2 regions of the Paractinoplanes abujensis genome follow, and region 2 is predicted to be linked to the other one. Evidence: riboswitches for the same ligand, from Rfam matches in the RefSeq annotation. Region 2 holds a riboswitch; the other holds the start of a gene.
What was found. Region 2 has a riboswitch for cyclic di-AMP ahead of BKA14_RS45235 (LysM peptidoglycan-binding domain-containing protein). Riboswitches for the same ligand answer to the same signal wherever they lie in the genome.
Positions count from the first base shown of each region.

Region 1: it holds a riboswitch for cyclic di-AMP, as region 2 does, so the genes downstream of both, BKA14_RS01055 (LysM peptidoglycan-binding domain-containing protein) here and BKA14_RS45235 (LysM peptidoglycan-binding domain-containing protein) in region 2, are expected to answer to the same signal.

Region 1 is NZ_JACHMF010000001.1:303,143-309,755, reverse strand. It holds gene BKA14_RS01060 (M4 family metallopeptidase) at 1-1,108, opposite strand, end outside; gene BKA14_RS01055 (LysM peptidoglycan-binding domain-containing protein) at 1,352-1,903, opposite strand; cyclic di-AMP (ydaO/yuaA leader) riboswitch at 1,906-2,063, opposite strand; gene BKA14_RS01050 (serpin family protein) at 2,264-3,424, shown strand; gene BKA14_RS01045 (universal stress protein) at 3,421-3,852, opposite strand; gene BKA14_RS01040 (universal stress protein) at 4,009-5,886, shown strand; gene BKA14_RS01035 (M50 family metallopeptidase) at 5,864-6,613, opposite strand, start outside.
Region 2 is NZ_JACHMF010000001.1:6,142,397-6,149,009, forward strand. It holds gene BKA14_RS28105 (DNA glycosylase AlkZ-like family protein) at 1-437, opposite strand, end outside; gene BKA14_RS28110 (GNAT family N-acetyltransferase) at 481-1,089, opposite strand; gene BKA14_RS28115 (TetR/AcrR family transcriptional regulator) at 1,292-1,927, shown strand; gene BKA14_RS28120 (saccharopine dehydrogenase family protein) at 2,058-3,296, opposite strand; cyclic di-AMP (ydaO/yuaA leader) riboswitch at 3,465-3,608, shown strand; gene BKA14_RS45235 (LysM peptidoglycan-binding domain-containing protein) at 3,610-4,281, shown strand; gene BKA14_RS28130 (YybH family protein) at 4,297-4,659, opposite strand; gene BKA14_RS28135 (LysR family transcriptional regulator) at 4,730-5,629, shown strand; gene BKA14_RS28140 (NAD(P)/FAD-dependent oxidoreductase) at 5,626-6,613, opposite strand, start outside.

The DNA of each region.
Region 1 (6,613 bases), 5.8 Mb from region 2:
CGTAGTCGCCCGCGTCCTCGGTGCTGCCGGCGTGGAACTCGACCATGCTGCCGAAGATGTCGCTTGTGGCCTCGTTCAGGCCGCCCGATTCGCCCGAGTAGGTGAGCCCGCCCGGCACCACGTTCTCGGTGACGCCGTGCGACATCTCGTGCCCGGCCACGTCCAGCGCGACCAGCGGCTTGGCGTTGCCCGTGCCGTCGCCGTAGGTCATCTGGGCGCCGTCCCAGAAGGCGTTCACGTACGCGTTGCCGTAGTGCACGCGGGAGGGGACACCGCGCCCGTCGCCGAAGATGCCGTTGCGGCCGTGCACGTCCTTGAAGTAGTCGAACGTGACCGCGGCGCCGAAGTGGGCGTCCACGGCGGCCGACTGCCGGTCGGCGGGTGCGCCTGTGCCCCAGGTGTTGTCGGCGTCGGTGAACGTGGTGCAGGTGCCCGACGTGCGGTTGTTCATGTCGCAAGTGGAACCGTTACCGCGTACGGGATCGATCAGCGTGAAGGACTCCCCGGCCGGCGTCGATTCGAGCGCGACCGGGCCCGAGTAGATGCTGTTCCCGGTGCCCGCGATGTTCTCGATCTCGTCGTACGAGCCGACGACCTTGCCGGTCAGGGCGTCCGAGATGACGTGGAAACGGGACGGGGTCTGACCGTCGGGCTGCCAGCCGGTGATGACGGTCTCCCACGACAGCGTGCCGATGCCGCTGCTCGCGTCGACGAACAGCTCCGGCGTCCCGGCCTGGGTGATCGTGCCCCGGAACTGGCCCTTGGCCGTGGCGGCGGCGCCGGCGGCGGTGACCGACGGCTTGGTGCCGAGGCTGAGCGGTTTGGCCAGGCCGGCCGACGCACCGGCGAACTTCCCGGCCTTCGTACGGATGATCACGTCACCGCCGTAGACGCGCAAACCGTCGTAGGTGCGGGTGTAGCGGGTGATGCCGTTCTTGTTGCTGTAGACCGTGTAGCGGTCCTTGGCCGACTTCTTGATCGCCGATCCGGCCTGGTCGATGAGCGACGAGCCGGGGGTGACCGGCGCGGCGGACGCGGTTGTGGCGGTGGCCACCAGGCCCCCACTGGCCAGGGCGATGGCGCCGGCCAGCGCGACAGCAATTCTCACGTGTTTCCTCCCCACGAGGTACAGACATCCACGTCTGTCTATGCGAGAGATCCTCACAGTTCGCGGGACGGCGCGGGGAGAAATCGCCTGTAAAGTTTAAGTTTCCATTTAGTTGGGTCGATGTCCAGCTTGTCGCGGGGCAGCTCACGGGGCGAATTCGGGCACCGATCCGGCTGTCCACACAGTGGGACGCGGCGCGCGCGTCCGGCCCGATCGGCAAACCGGGCCGGACGCGCGGACGACTCAGAGGGCGAGCCGCTGACCGGGATAGATCAGGCTGGGGCTCTTGAGCACCGTCTTGTTGAGCTGGTAGAGCGCCTTCCAGCCGCCCTTGACGTGCTGCTTGGCCGCGATGGAGGCCAGCGTGTCACCGGAACGCACGACGTAGTGCTTGCCGGAAGCGGGCTTCTTGGCGGGCGCGGCCGGCTTCTTCGCGACCGGCTTGGCGGGGGTGCCACCCTTCTTGCCGCACGTGGGCCAGGCCCCGATGCCCTGCCCCTTCAGCACCTTCTCAGCGATCTTGATCTGCTCCGCCTTGGTGGCCTTGTTGGCGGTCGGGGCATATTTCGTTCCCCCGTACGCCTTCCAGGTGCTGCGGCTGAACTGCAGCCCACCGTAGTAGCCGTTGCCGGTGTTGATGCTCCAGTTGCCGCCGGACTCGCACTTGGCGACGGCGTCCCAGTTCACGCTCGCGGCCTGGGCCGGCGACGCGGGGCCGAGCAGGCCCACCGCGCCCGCGACGCCCGCGACCGTCAGGCCGAACGCGACACGGGTCTTCTTAGCGATCTGTGCCATGAAAGAGCTACCTCCACGCCTGCGAGGTGAGCTGTCGGGTTCGGGCTGGGCTGCCCGGCCGCGCGCAGGCGGCTTCACCCCGAGGCGCGCCGGCTGGGAACAGCGGCGCGCCGAGGAACTTGTGGGTCCCCCGCTCCATGCCTGGGTTCGTTTCCGCACGGGCGGCGGCAGGATTCGGCGTTCCGCCCGGGGTGCCCGCGACTGCGGGACTCGGCCGACGGTAACCAGGCGACGACCCGTACAGCCAAATCCGCGGGCCGAATCGTGAACTTCGACTCATCGATCCGGGAACCCTGGAGGCCCGTTCCTAGTCTCACTGGTGTGATCCGTGCCCTAGCAGCGTTTGTCCTGGTCTGTGGCGTGTTGGCGACCGCCGCGTGTGGTGGCGACAAGGTGCCCGGTGACGCCGCTCGCATCAAGGTGAAGCTGGTCGCGACCGACGCCGCCCCGGTGGCCCGGGCCGTCAACACGTTCGGCTTCGACCTGTTCGCCCAGCTCGACGAGAAGGACGCGAACACGGTCACGTCCCCGGTGTCGGTGTCCGTGCTGCTGGCCATGGTGTCGGCCGGCGCCGACGGGGACACCGCAGCCGAGATGGCGCGGGTGCTGGGTCTGCGCGAGGGTCAGGACGAGCGGGTCGGGGCGCTGCTGCGGGAGCTGGCCGACACCGAGGACGTGACGTTGTCGGTGTCCGACGCGCTGTACAACAACGGCCCGCTCGAGGACGACTACGCCGACTTCGTGCGGCACAGCTTCGGCGGCACCGTGGAGGACGCCGATCTGGGGTCGGCGGAGACGGCTGAGAAGATCGACGACTGGGTCGACGAGAACACCGGCGGCCGGATCAAGGGCATCGCGCGCGACCTCGGCCTGCCCAGCGCGCAAGCCACCCTCGTACTGCTCAATGCGGTGTACTTCCTGGGGACGTGGCAGAACGAGTTCCTCATCTTCCTCATCACGCGCGACGAGAAGTTCACCACTCCCGGCGGGCCGGTCACGGTGCCCACAATGCACCACTCGGGCGGTTCCTACGGCTATGCCGAGCGCGACGGCTTCCGCATGCTTCGTCTCCCGTACGGCGAAAACGGGCGCTACGGGATGGAGATCATCCTGGCTGAGGACGGCAAGATGGCCGGTGCCGCCGACTGGCAGGCGCTGAGCGGCAGCCTGGCCCCGCGCGGTTTCGAGGACATCGCGCTGCCCCGCTTCGAGCTGCGCTGGGCCGGCCAGCTCACCAAGCCGCTGCAGAAAATGGGCATGACCAGCGCGTTCGACCCGGCACGGGCGAACTTCCGGCCGATGTCACCGGACGGCCGACGGCTCGAGCAGGTGTATCACAAGACGTACATCCGGGTCGACGAGAAGGGTACCGAGGCGGCCGGAGTCACGGGCGGGGTCATGACGACCTCGGCCCAGGTGAACCCGGCCGTGTTCCGCGCCGACCGCCCGTTCCAGTTCACGATCTCCGACCGGCGGACCGGCACGATCCTGTTCCTGGGCGCCGTACGGGATCCGCGTTAACGCACGACGGTGACCGGGCATTTCGCGTACGCGGCGACGTGCTGACTGACCGAGCCGAGCACGAGACCCGCGAAGCCGCCGTGCCCGCGATGCCCGACCACCAGCAGGTTCTTGCCCTCCGACTCGTCGATCAGGACCTTCGCCGGGCGTCCCTGCCGGACCTGAGCCCGTACGGGCACCGGCGGGTCCTCCCCGAGCTCCTCCTTGATCACCTGGAGCAGCTCCTCGGTGGTGGCCTGGCTGGGCTCGGCCACCGCGTGTTCGGAAACGCTGGGCCCGCCCGCCGGTGGCAGCAGCGTGTGCTCCCACACGTTCAGCACGAGCAGCTCGGCGCCGTGGTCCGCCGCCTCGGCCGCGGCCCAGGTCAGGGCCTTACGGCTGCCGGGTGACCCATCGACGCCGACAACGATCGTCGTCCATGTGCTCATGCGCTCATTACAGGCCGTACGGCGTCCGCAGAGCAACGCCGCGGCCGGGAAACGGCGGCCAGACGCACGTATCGACATCTCTGCTTGCGAGTGCCCGCGGATCGGTTTAGCGTCGAATTCAAGTGTGATCCAGATCACGGTCGAAGGGGGATCCCCATGACCACCACGACGTCGGACACGGTTTCGACGGGATCCGGGGCGGCCGAGCACAAGCCACTGATGTCCAGCTCCGCCCTGCTGATGATGAACCTCGGCTTCTTCGGGGTGCAGTTCAGCTTCGGGCTCACCCAGTCCGCGGTGAACCCGCTGTTCCTGCTGATCGGCGCGAGTCCCGAGCAGCTGCCGATCCTCAACCTGGCCGGGCCCGTCACCGGTCTGCTCATCCAGCCCTTGATCGGAGCGATCAGCGACCGCACCTGGCATCCCCGGTTCGGCCGGCGACGACCGTTCATCGTGGTCGGCGCGATCCTGTGCGCGATCATCCTGTTCGCGTTCCCGTTCGTCGGCGTGCTGTGGCTCGGCGTGATCTGCTTCTGGCTGCTCGACGCGGGCAACAACACCTCGATGGAGCCGTACCGGGCGTTCATCTCCGACCGGCTGCCCAAGTCGCAACTGGCGCGCGGCTTCCTGACCCAGAGCATGTTCACCGGGGCCGGCGCCGTGCTGGCCAACGTGTCGCTCTTCGCGCTCCAGAAGGTCGAGGCCCTGCAGACCGAGGCGGGCAACGGGGTCCCGTACTGGATGTTCGCCTGCTTCATGATCGGCACCGTGTGCATCCTGCTCACAGTGCTCACGGCCATGGCCCGTACGCGGGAATTGAAGCCGTCGGACGACGAGCTCGAAGAGATGGCCAACGCGCCGCGCGGGCTGGGACCGGCCGTACGGGAGATCGCGGACGCCGTACGCGCGATGCCCGTGGCCATGCACAAGATCGGGGTCGTCTTCGCCTTCCAGTGGTACGCCATGTTCATCTACTGGCAGTTCCTGGCGGTCAGCCTGGGCGAGACGGTGTTCGGCGCCAACCCCGAGCAGGGCGGCTCGGCCTGGGACGACGCGATCGCGTGGAGCGGTCTCGAGAACGGCGCCTACAACTTCGTCACCATGGTTTCGGCGCTCTTCCTGGTCGGCTTCGCCCAGCGGATCGGGGCCAAGCGGGTGCACGCCATCGCCCTCGGCCTGGCGGCGCTGGCACTGGTGTGGCTCGCGCACATCGACAACCAGTATCTCGCGCTGGTTCCGATGATCGGCGTCGGCATCTTCTGGGCCAGCGCGGTCGGCGTGCCCTACCTGATGGTGGCCAGCATGGTCCCGGCCAAACGGACGGGTGTCTACATGGGCATCCTGAACATGATGATCGTGGTGCCGATGCTGGTGCAGACGGTCACGTTCGGCTGGATCTACGAGCACTGGCTGGACGGCAAGGGCAGCAACGCGATCATCCTGGCCGGGGTGCTGCTGGGCATCGGCGCCGTGGCCATGCTGTGGGTCAACCCGCCCGACGAGGCCGACGAGTCCCCGATCGTGCCCCTGGGCGGCCGGCGCAGCATCACTGTCTACGACCGCGTGATCGTCGGTTCCGACGGCACACCCACTTCCCTGTACGCGGTGGATCGCGCGGCCGAGGTGGCGCAGGCGGCCCAGGCCCGTCTGGTGGTCGTCACCGCGTATCGCGAGGCCTCCGACGAGCCCGCCGCCAGCGAGCCCGGCCTGCACCGCGACATCAGCGGCATCGAGGTGGCCCGGGAAGCCTTGAGCAAGTCGGTCACCGGGCTGACCCGCGAGCGGGCCCGCTACATCGAGCAGGTGCTGGTGCGCGGTGACCCGGCCCAGGCGCTGCTGGACACGGTCGGCAACAACCCGGCCAACCTGATCGTCGTGGGCAACCGCGGGCTGGGCGCCGCCCAGGGCGCGCTGCTGGGCTCGGTGCCGGCCGGGGTCGTCCGCAACGCCGTTTGCGACGTCCTGGTCGTGCAGACCTCCGCTTTGGACGAGGAACGGCTGTTCCGCGCGTCTACCCCAGGCGAATCGGATTGACGATGTCGGCGGTGATGGTCAGCGCCATCACCGCCCCGCCCAGCACTATCAGCACCATCGTGGCCGGGAACAGGCGGGTGAAGTCGACCGGGCCCGCGGCCGGGCGGCCGCGCAGACGGCGGACCAGGTCGCGGACGCGCTCGAACCAGACCACCGCGATGTGACCGCCGTCGAGCGGGAGCAGCGGCAGCAGGTTGAACACGGCCAGGAACAGGTTGAGGCTGACCAGCAACAGCAGGAAGGTGGCCCACAGGCCGCGTTCGACGGCCTCTCCCCCGAGCCGGCTCGCGCCGACCATACTGATCGGGGTGTCCGCTTCGCGTTCGCCGCCGATCGCCTTGACCACGGCCGGGATGCGCTCGGGGAAGGCGGCCAGCTGGCGCACCGACCCGCTGATCAACTCCCCGGTGAACGCCGCCGTCTCGGCCACGCCACCCTTGAGGTACGCCGGCGGGGGTTCCGGGGAGGCGCCCATCCGGCCCTGAGCGACGTCGACGCTCAAGGTCAGCGTCTCGCCGCCACGGTTCACGACCAACGGGGTCGGGCCGTCGGATGCCCGCACGGCGGTCAGCACGTCGGCCCAGCGCGGGGTGGGCGTGCCACCGATCGACGCGATCCGGTCGCCGGGTCGCAGGCCGGCCTCGGCCGCCGGGCAGACCGCGCCGACGCAGGAAGTGGCCGCGACGACGGGCTCGGTGACGGGGCGCAGATTGGGCAGGCCGACGGT
Region 2 (6,613 bases):
TGGCAACTGCGGCAGTCATAGGTCAGGGCCGCGGGCACCCGCTTGCTGACCTCGGTGCTCACTTCGCCGCGCGGCATCGGCTCGTGCACCACCTCGCGGAACGCCGCCGCGGTGGCCCGGAAGGCCTCGATGCCGAGCTTCCCGCCGTCGGGGATCTGACCACTCTTGATGCGGGCCGACGCGTCGGCGTCACTGATCGGCCACAACTGTTTGACCAGCGCCGCCAGGTCGGCCCGGCGATGCAGGTGGGGCGCCCCGCGCGTGGCCCAGACGGTGATCAGCCGAGGGTCGGCGAGGGCGGCGCCGGTGCGGGCGGCCAGCGCGACCTGGGCCGAGCCGGGCGTGTACTCCTGCACGCCGAGAGCGAGAACGGGCAGGTCGGCGGGCCGGACCGAACCGCGCTCGGCCAACCCCAGCGCGGCGACTCGATAGGCCATTGCTCGGGCACGGTCGACGTTGACCACGGCACCCCCAGGAATCTCAGGTGCGACGACGGTACCGCCGGGAGGCGACATTTCTCAGCCGGTCGCGACGGGTGTCGGGCTGCCGTTCCACCAGCTCCCACGTGTCGAGGCGGCTGGAACCGTGCGGGCCTTCCTGCAGGATCGGCGGCTCACCGGTGAGCCGGTAACCGCAATGCCGGGCCACAGCCGTGCTGCCGACGTTACCGGGATCGATGCGCAGCAGGAGGCGGCTCAGGTGCAGACTGCCCTGCGCGTACGAGGAAAGCAGGGACAGGGCGCCCGACGCGAGCCCACGCCGGCGCTCCCCCGCGTCGACCAGATAGCCCAGCTCGGCCTCCTTCAGCCCGAGGTCGACCCCGAACAGCGTGACCTCACCGAGCGGGCGCGAACCATCGGTGGTGATCGCGAGCTGGATCCGCCGGCCGCCGACGCGATTCTGATAACAGCGCTTCAGGTACGCGATGCCGGCCTCGACGTCGAACGGCGACGGCATCGGTGACCAGCGGGCGATCTCGGGCTCGTCGAGCATGCGGACCAGGTCGTCGAGGTCGTCGGCGCGCCATTCGCGCAGGATGATGCCGTCCCCCGTCAGTGTGAGCGGATAGGGCAGACGGCTGGCGGCCATGATTGAATCCTGCCCTTAAGGACCGGTTGCGGCCAGTAGCGCAGGATATGAAGCCCATGAGTGATTGGTCATGCCGTCACCGTCGGATAGCCGCTATCGCTCGCAGCGCGTTCGCGGGATGATGCACGGATCTTGAGGGCTCCTCTGCCCAATGTGGAGGGTTACCGGGTGCGTTGATCGGTGAAGTCGTAACGTTGACCCCGTGGAGGAACAGACCACGACGACCCGGCGCGGCGAAACGTACGCCGGCAGATCTCGCGAGCAGCGGTCCAACGAGCGGCGCGCGCGGATCATGGCGTCGGCGGTGCACCTGTTCGGGACGCGCGACTACGACGACGTCACCGTGGCCGACATCTGCGCCGGTGCAAAAGTGTCCAAACGGTACTTCTACGAGCATTTCGACGATCGTCCGGACCTGCTGCTCAAGGTGAACCGCGACCAGAACGAGTGGTTGCTGCGCGGCGTGGCCGCGGCGATCCCCGAGCGGCCGGCCACGCTGGAGGAGTTGTTCCGGCCGGCTCTGCACACGCTCGTCGACATGCTGAAGAGCAACCCGGAGAGCGCCCGCGTGATCTACGTGAACGCTCCCCGGATGGAGACGCGGCGACGCGGCGTGCTGCGCGAGGACGCCCAGTTCGTCGCGGCCGTGCTGCGGCGTGCCGGCGGCCGGCCCCAGGACCAGAGCGGCTACGACCGTACGCTCCTGGCCCTGGTGGCGGGCCTGAGTGAGGTGATCATCGACTGGATCTCGCACGACATGGTCGGCGACCCCGACCGCCTCGCCGACCACCTGACCGGCATCGCCCTGGCCCTCACCACCAGAGCAGCCGTCCTGTGAAATCGCCCGCATCCGGCGGCGCCATCGCCCAGCCGCCTGCTCCCGGCCGCGCCATCTGCCAGCCGGCCACATCCGGCGGCGCCATCCACCAGCCGGAACATCCCGGCGGCGCGAGCCGCGAAACCGGCCGTCACAGGCGACGAGCCGTGATCTCCACTCCGGCCGCCCGCAGGCGCGTCACCAAGGCGTCGCCCAGGCCCGTGGCCGGGGTCAGCACGCCGCCCGGCGAGGCCGGCAACGCGTCGCGATCGTGCACCAGGGCCAGCGCCGACTCGCCGAGCATGACCGCGGTCGCCGCGTACCCCGGGTCGCCCTTGGCCCGGAAACGGGCCGTGTAGCGGGCGCCGGTCGTCGTCGTGGTGAAGAAGTCCAAGGTGAAGTGGCCTTCCCGCTGCGCCCGCTCGCTCGGGCCATTGCCCGGTTTGGGCAGCAGGCGGTCCAGCACGAACCGGGTCGGCGGCAGCATCATGCCCGCCACCAGGGCGCCGAAGCCGACCTTGACCCCGTTTGCCACGAGCGGTGAAAGGGACGACGCCCCGACGCTGAGCAGCTCGCGATAGCGGAAGCGGCGTCCGTAGCGCCAGTTGAGCAGGGCGTTGCTGCGCCGGACGACGCGGGTGTTGTACGACGCCATGAAGAACGGCGCGAGCGTGCCGCGCAGCGTCGGATCCACGTCGGCGCCGCGCACGGTGGCGACGTCGCTCTGCCGGCCCAGGTCGGGCTCGCCGGCCCGGTCGGGGCTGAGCGAGTAGGGGCTCGCGGCCAGCCGGCGCAGGCCGCGATCGTTCTTGACCGCGTCGAGCTGCTGGCGCATCGAGTCGATCGTGCCGCCACTGACCCCGCCCCGCATGCTGGTCACGACCATCGTGGTGTCGGTGAGCTCCCCGGCGCCGTCGGCCGCGACCTGCTGCGCGAGGACGTGGACGCCCAGGTCGGAGGGGACCGAGTCGAAACCGCAGGAGTGCACGATCCGGGCGCCTGTGCGCGCGGCCGTCTCGTGGTTGGCGTCGATGCTCCGCCGGGCGAAGACCACCTCGCCGGTCAGGTCGACGTAGTCCGTGCCGGCTTCGGCGCACGCCCGGGCCAGCGCCTGGCCGAACTTCAGGTACGGCCCCACTGTCGTCACCACGACCCGGGTCGAGGCGGCGAGGCGGGCCAGTGCCTCGGTGTCGGCGGCGTCGGCCACGATGATCGGCCAGTCGACGCCCAGCTTGTCGCGGACGGTGGCCACGCGCGGCTCGGAGCGCCCGGCCAGGGCCAGAAGCGTGCCCTCCGGCGCGTGTTCGGCGAGGTAACGGGCGGTCACCGCGCCGACAAACCCGGAGGCGCCGTAGACGACGATATCGTGATCCCTGGCTCGATCGGTCATGGTTCTGGATTCTGCATCAGCGCTCCGCCAACCGCTCGTTCGGTTTAGTCTCAAGCCGTTTGTTCCTCTATCGATCCGGCTGGTGAGGGGTCTTTCACGGCCTCAGAGCCGGCCCTGTCCGCGCTGCGCGGACACCGCGGGCGGAACGCCGAGTCCTGCCGCCGCCCGACGGGACGAACCTCAACGGCATGGAGCGGGGGACCCACGTTCCTCGGCGCGTCCGCGCGCCTCGGGGTGAAGCCGCCACACCACGCGGCCGGGCACCTCAGCCCGAACCCGACAGCTGACCTCGCAGGCGTGGAGGGTTCATGTCATGGCACGAGTCTGTCCATCTGCCCGCGCCGCACTAGCCATCGCCACCGCGGGCGTCACCGGCATCACCTCTCTGATCGGGCCGATCGCCACCACGCCGGCCGCCGCCGCACCCGCGGCCACGGCCGAGGTCAACTGGGACGCCATCGCCGAATGCGAGTCGGGCGGCGACTGGAGCATCAACACGGGCAACGGCTATTACGGCGGCCTGCAGTTCAGCCGCAGCACCTGGCGCGCCTACGGCGGGTCACGGTTCGCTCGCACCGCCGACCAGGCCAGCCGGACCGAGCAGATCGCGATCGCCGAACGCGTGCGCGACGGCCAGGGCCTGGGGGCCTGGCCCACATGCGGCCGTCGAGCCTCGTCGACCAGGCAGTATCGAGCCGCCCAACTCGCCGAGGCCCGCGCTGACAGAGCAGCCGCGGCGGCAACGGCTCAAGCAACAACCACTGACGCACCGACTGCACAAGCCACCGCGACAGCCGGCTCGGTCACCCGCTCGACGCCTACCCGTGCGAAGAAACGCGTCTACATCGTGCGCGCCGGAGACACCTTGGCCGTGATCGCCCAGCGGACGAACTATCCCGGCGGCTGGCGCGCCCTGCACCGCCTCAACCGCGACGTGCTCAGCAGCCCGCACCGGATCTATCCCGGTCAGCCGCTCGCGCTGTGACAGACGCCGGTCGCCTCAGGCCGGGTTGACGAATTCCGGCTGGTCGAGGACACGCAACCATGTGCCGTCAGGCTGACGACGCACCACCTGGGCCCGGGCGCCGGCACCGTCGCTCGGCGGCGTCGACGTCAGGGCCAGGTCGCCGCTGATCAGCGTGGGCAACGGCTCCTCGGGCGTGAAGGACGGCATGTGCGGCAGAGCCTCCTCCCACAGCCGCTGGATCGCGGCCCGGCCGACGGTCTGGCGGCCGGGCGGATAGGCCATCACCGCGTCTTCCTCATAGAGCAGAGCCAGCCCTTCGGCGTCTTTGGCGTTGGCACGCTCAACGAAGAGGCGGGTCAGGTCTTCGGGACGGTTGGCCTTCTCGCGTTCGGTCATGCGTCCACCTTGCTCCGGCCGGGTCGACAAGTCCAACGCATAGTTCTTATGGGAACTAGCATTGGGAGTTATGGAACTGCGTCAGCTGGAGTACTTCGTAACCGTGGCCGAGGAGGCGAACTTCACCCGGGCCGCCGAACGCGTGCGCATCACCCAGTCCGGCGTGAGTTCGCAGGTCAAGGCGCTGGAGCACGAGATCGGAGCGCCGCTGTTCGACCGTTCGGGACGCACCGCCCGCCTCACCGAGACGGGTGCGGCCGCCCTCCCGTACGCGAAAGCAGCCCTGGAGGCCGCCGCCGGTCTGCGGCAGGCAGTGGACGAGGTGCGGGGGCTCGTGCGAGGACAGCTGACGGTCGGGATGGTGACCGGATGCGAGGTCAAGCCGCTGTTCGCCGCGCTGGCCGCCTTCAGCCGCGAGCATCCGGCGATCGAGCTCGACCTGATCGAGGACAACTCCGACCGGCTCGTCGCGGGTGTGCGGGTCAGCACGGTGGACGTGGCCCTGGTGGGCGTGGCCGGCGAACCTCCGCAACACCTGGAGTCGCAGGTGATTGTGCGCGAAGGTCTGGCCGCCATGGCGCCCGCCGACTCCGAAGTGGCCCGCCTCGACCGCATCCCGTTGACCGAGCTCGTCGCGCATCCGCTGGTCACTCTGCCCGCTGGCACCGGCGTCCGCACCGTGCTCGACGAATCGTGCCTGGCCGCGAGCCTGTTCCCCAATGTGGTGCTGGTCGCGTCGGCGCCGGGCGCAGTGGCCGAGCTGGCGTCGCGCGGCCTCGGCCTGGGCGTGCTCAGCGAGTCCATGGCGACCGCGTTTCCGCAGCTCAAAACCATTCCCATTGATCCCGTACGGATCCCCGCCCTGCTCACCCTGACCTGGCGCCCACGGGTCAGTCCCGCACTGGCTGCCCTGCTCCCGCACCTGCGCGAAGCGTTCGCCACCGGAGCAAGCCCTCTGACGAACCCCTAAGCGGCGAGGTCGGCCAGCTCGACGCCCGGATCGGCCAGCCGCTTCCGGTCGACCACGGCCCGCGAATGGATCAACTCCCCGATCCGGTCGGCCACATCCCAGATGTTGACGTTCATACCCGCCGCGACCCGGCCGTCGACCAGCCAGAACGCGATGAACTCGCGAGCGCCGAGATCACCGCGGACGACCACCTCCGCGCCGGGTGGGGCGAACCCCGTGTACTCCATGCCGAGGTCGTACTGGTCGGTAAAGAAATACGGCAGACGGTCGTACGCGACCGGCTGACCGAGCATCGCCCGGGCCGCGGCCTGTCCGGTGTGGATGGCGACGTCCCAGTGCTCGACCCGCACCCGCCGCCCGAGGAAGGCGTGGTCGACGTGCGCGATGTCGCCGGCCGCGAAGATGTCGGGATCGCTGGTGGCGAGGCTCGACGAGACGAGCACGCCGTCGTCGACCGCGAGACCGGCGTGGTCGGCCAGGGCGACGTTGGGGTTCACGCCGACGCCGGCGATCACCACGTCGGCCGGCAGACGGCGACCGTCGGCCAGCACCACTTCAGCCGGGGTGACCTCGATGACGCGAGTACCCAGCACGAGTTCGGTGCCGTGGGCCCGGTGCAGGTCGGCGAAGACCTGGGCCATCTCGTCGCCGAGCACCTTCTGCAGCGGCAGCGCGCCCGACCCCACGACGGTCACCTGCGCGCCACGGCTGCGGGCGGCCGCGGCAACCTCGAGACCGATCCACCCCGCGCCGACCACCACCACCCGGGTGGCGCTGGTGATGGCCGCCGAGATACGGAGCGAATCCTCGAGCGTACGGAGAAGGAGGGCCCTTTCTCCGCCCGGAACAGCCAGCGGGCGCGGGCTGGCGCCGGTGGCGAGCAAGAGTTTCCCGTACGGGATCTCGTCGCCCTCGGCCAGCCGCACCACCTCGGCGGCACGGTCGATCGCGGTGACAGTGGTGCCCAGCCGCAGGTCGACGGCC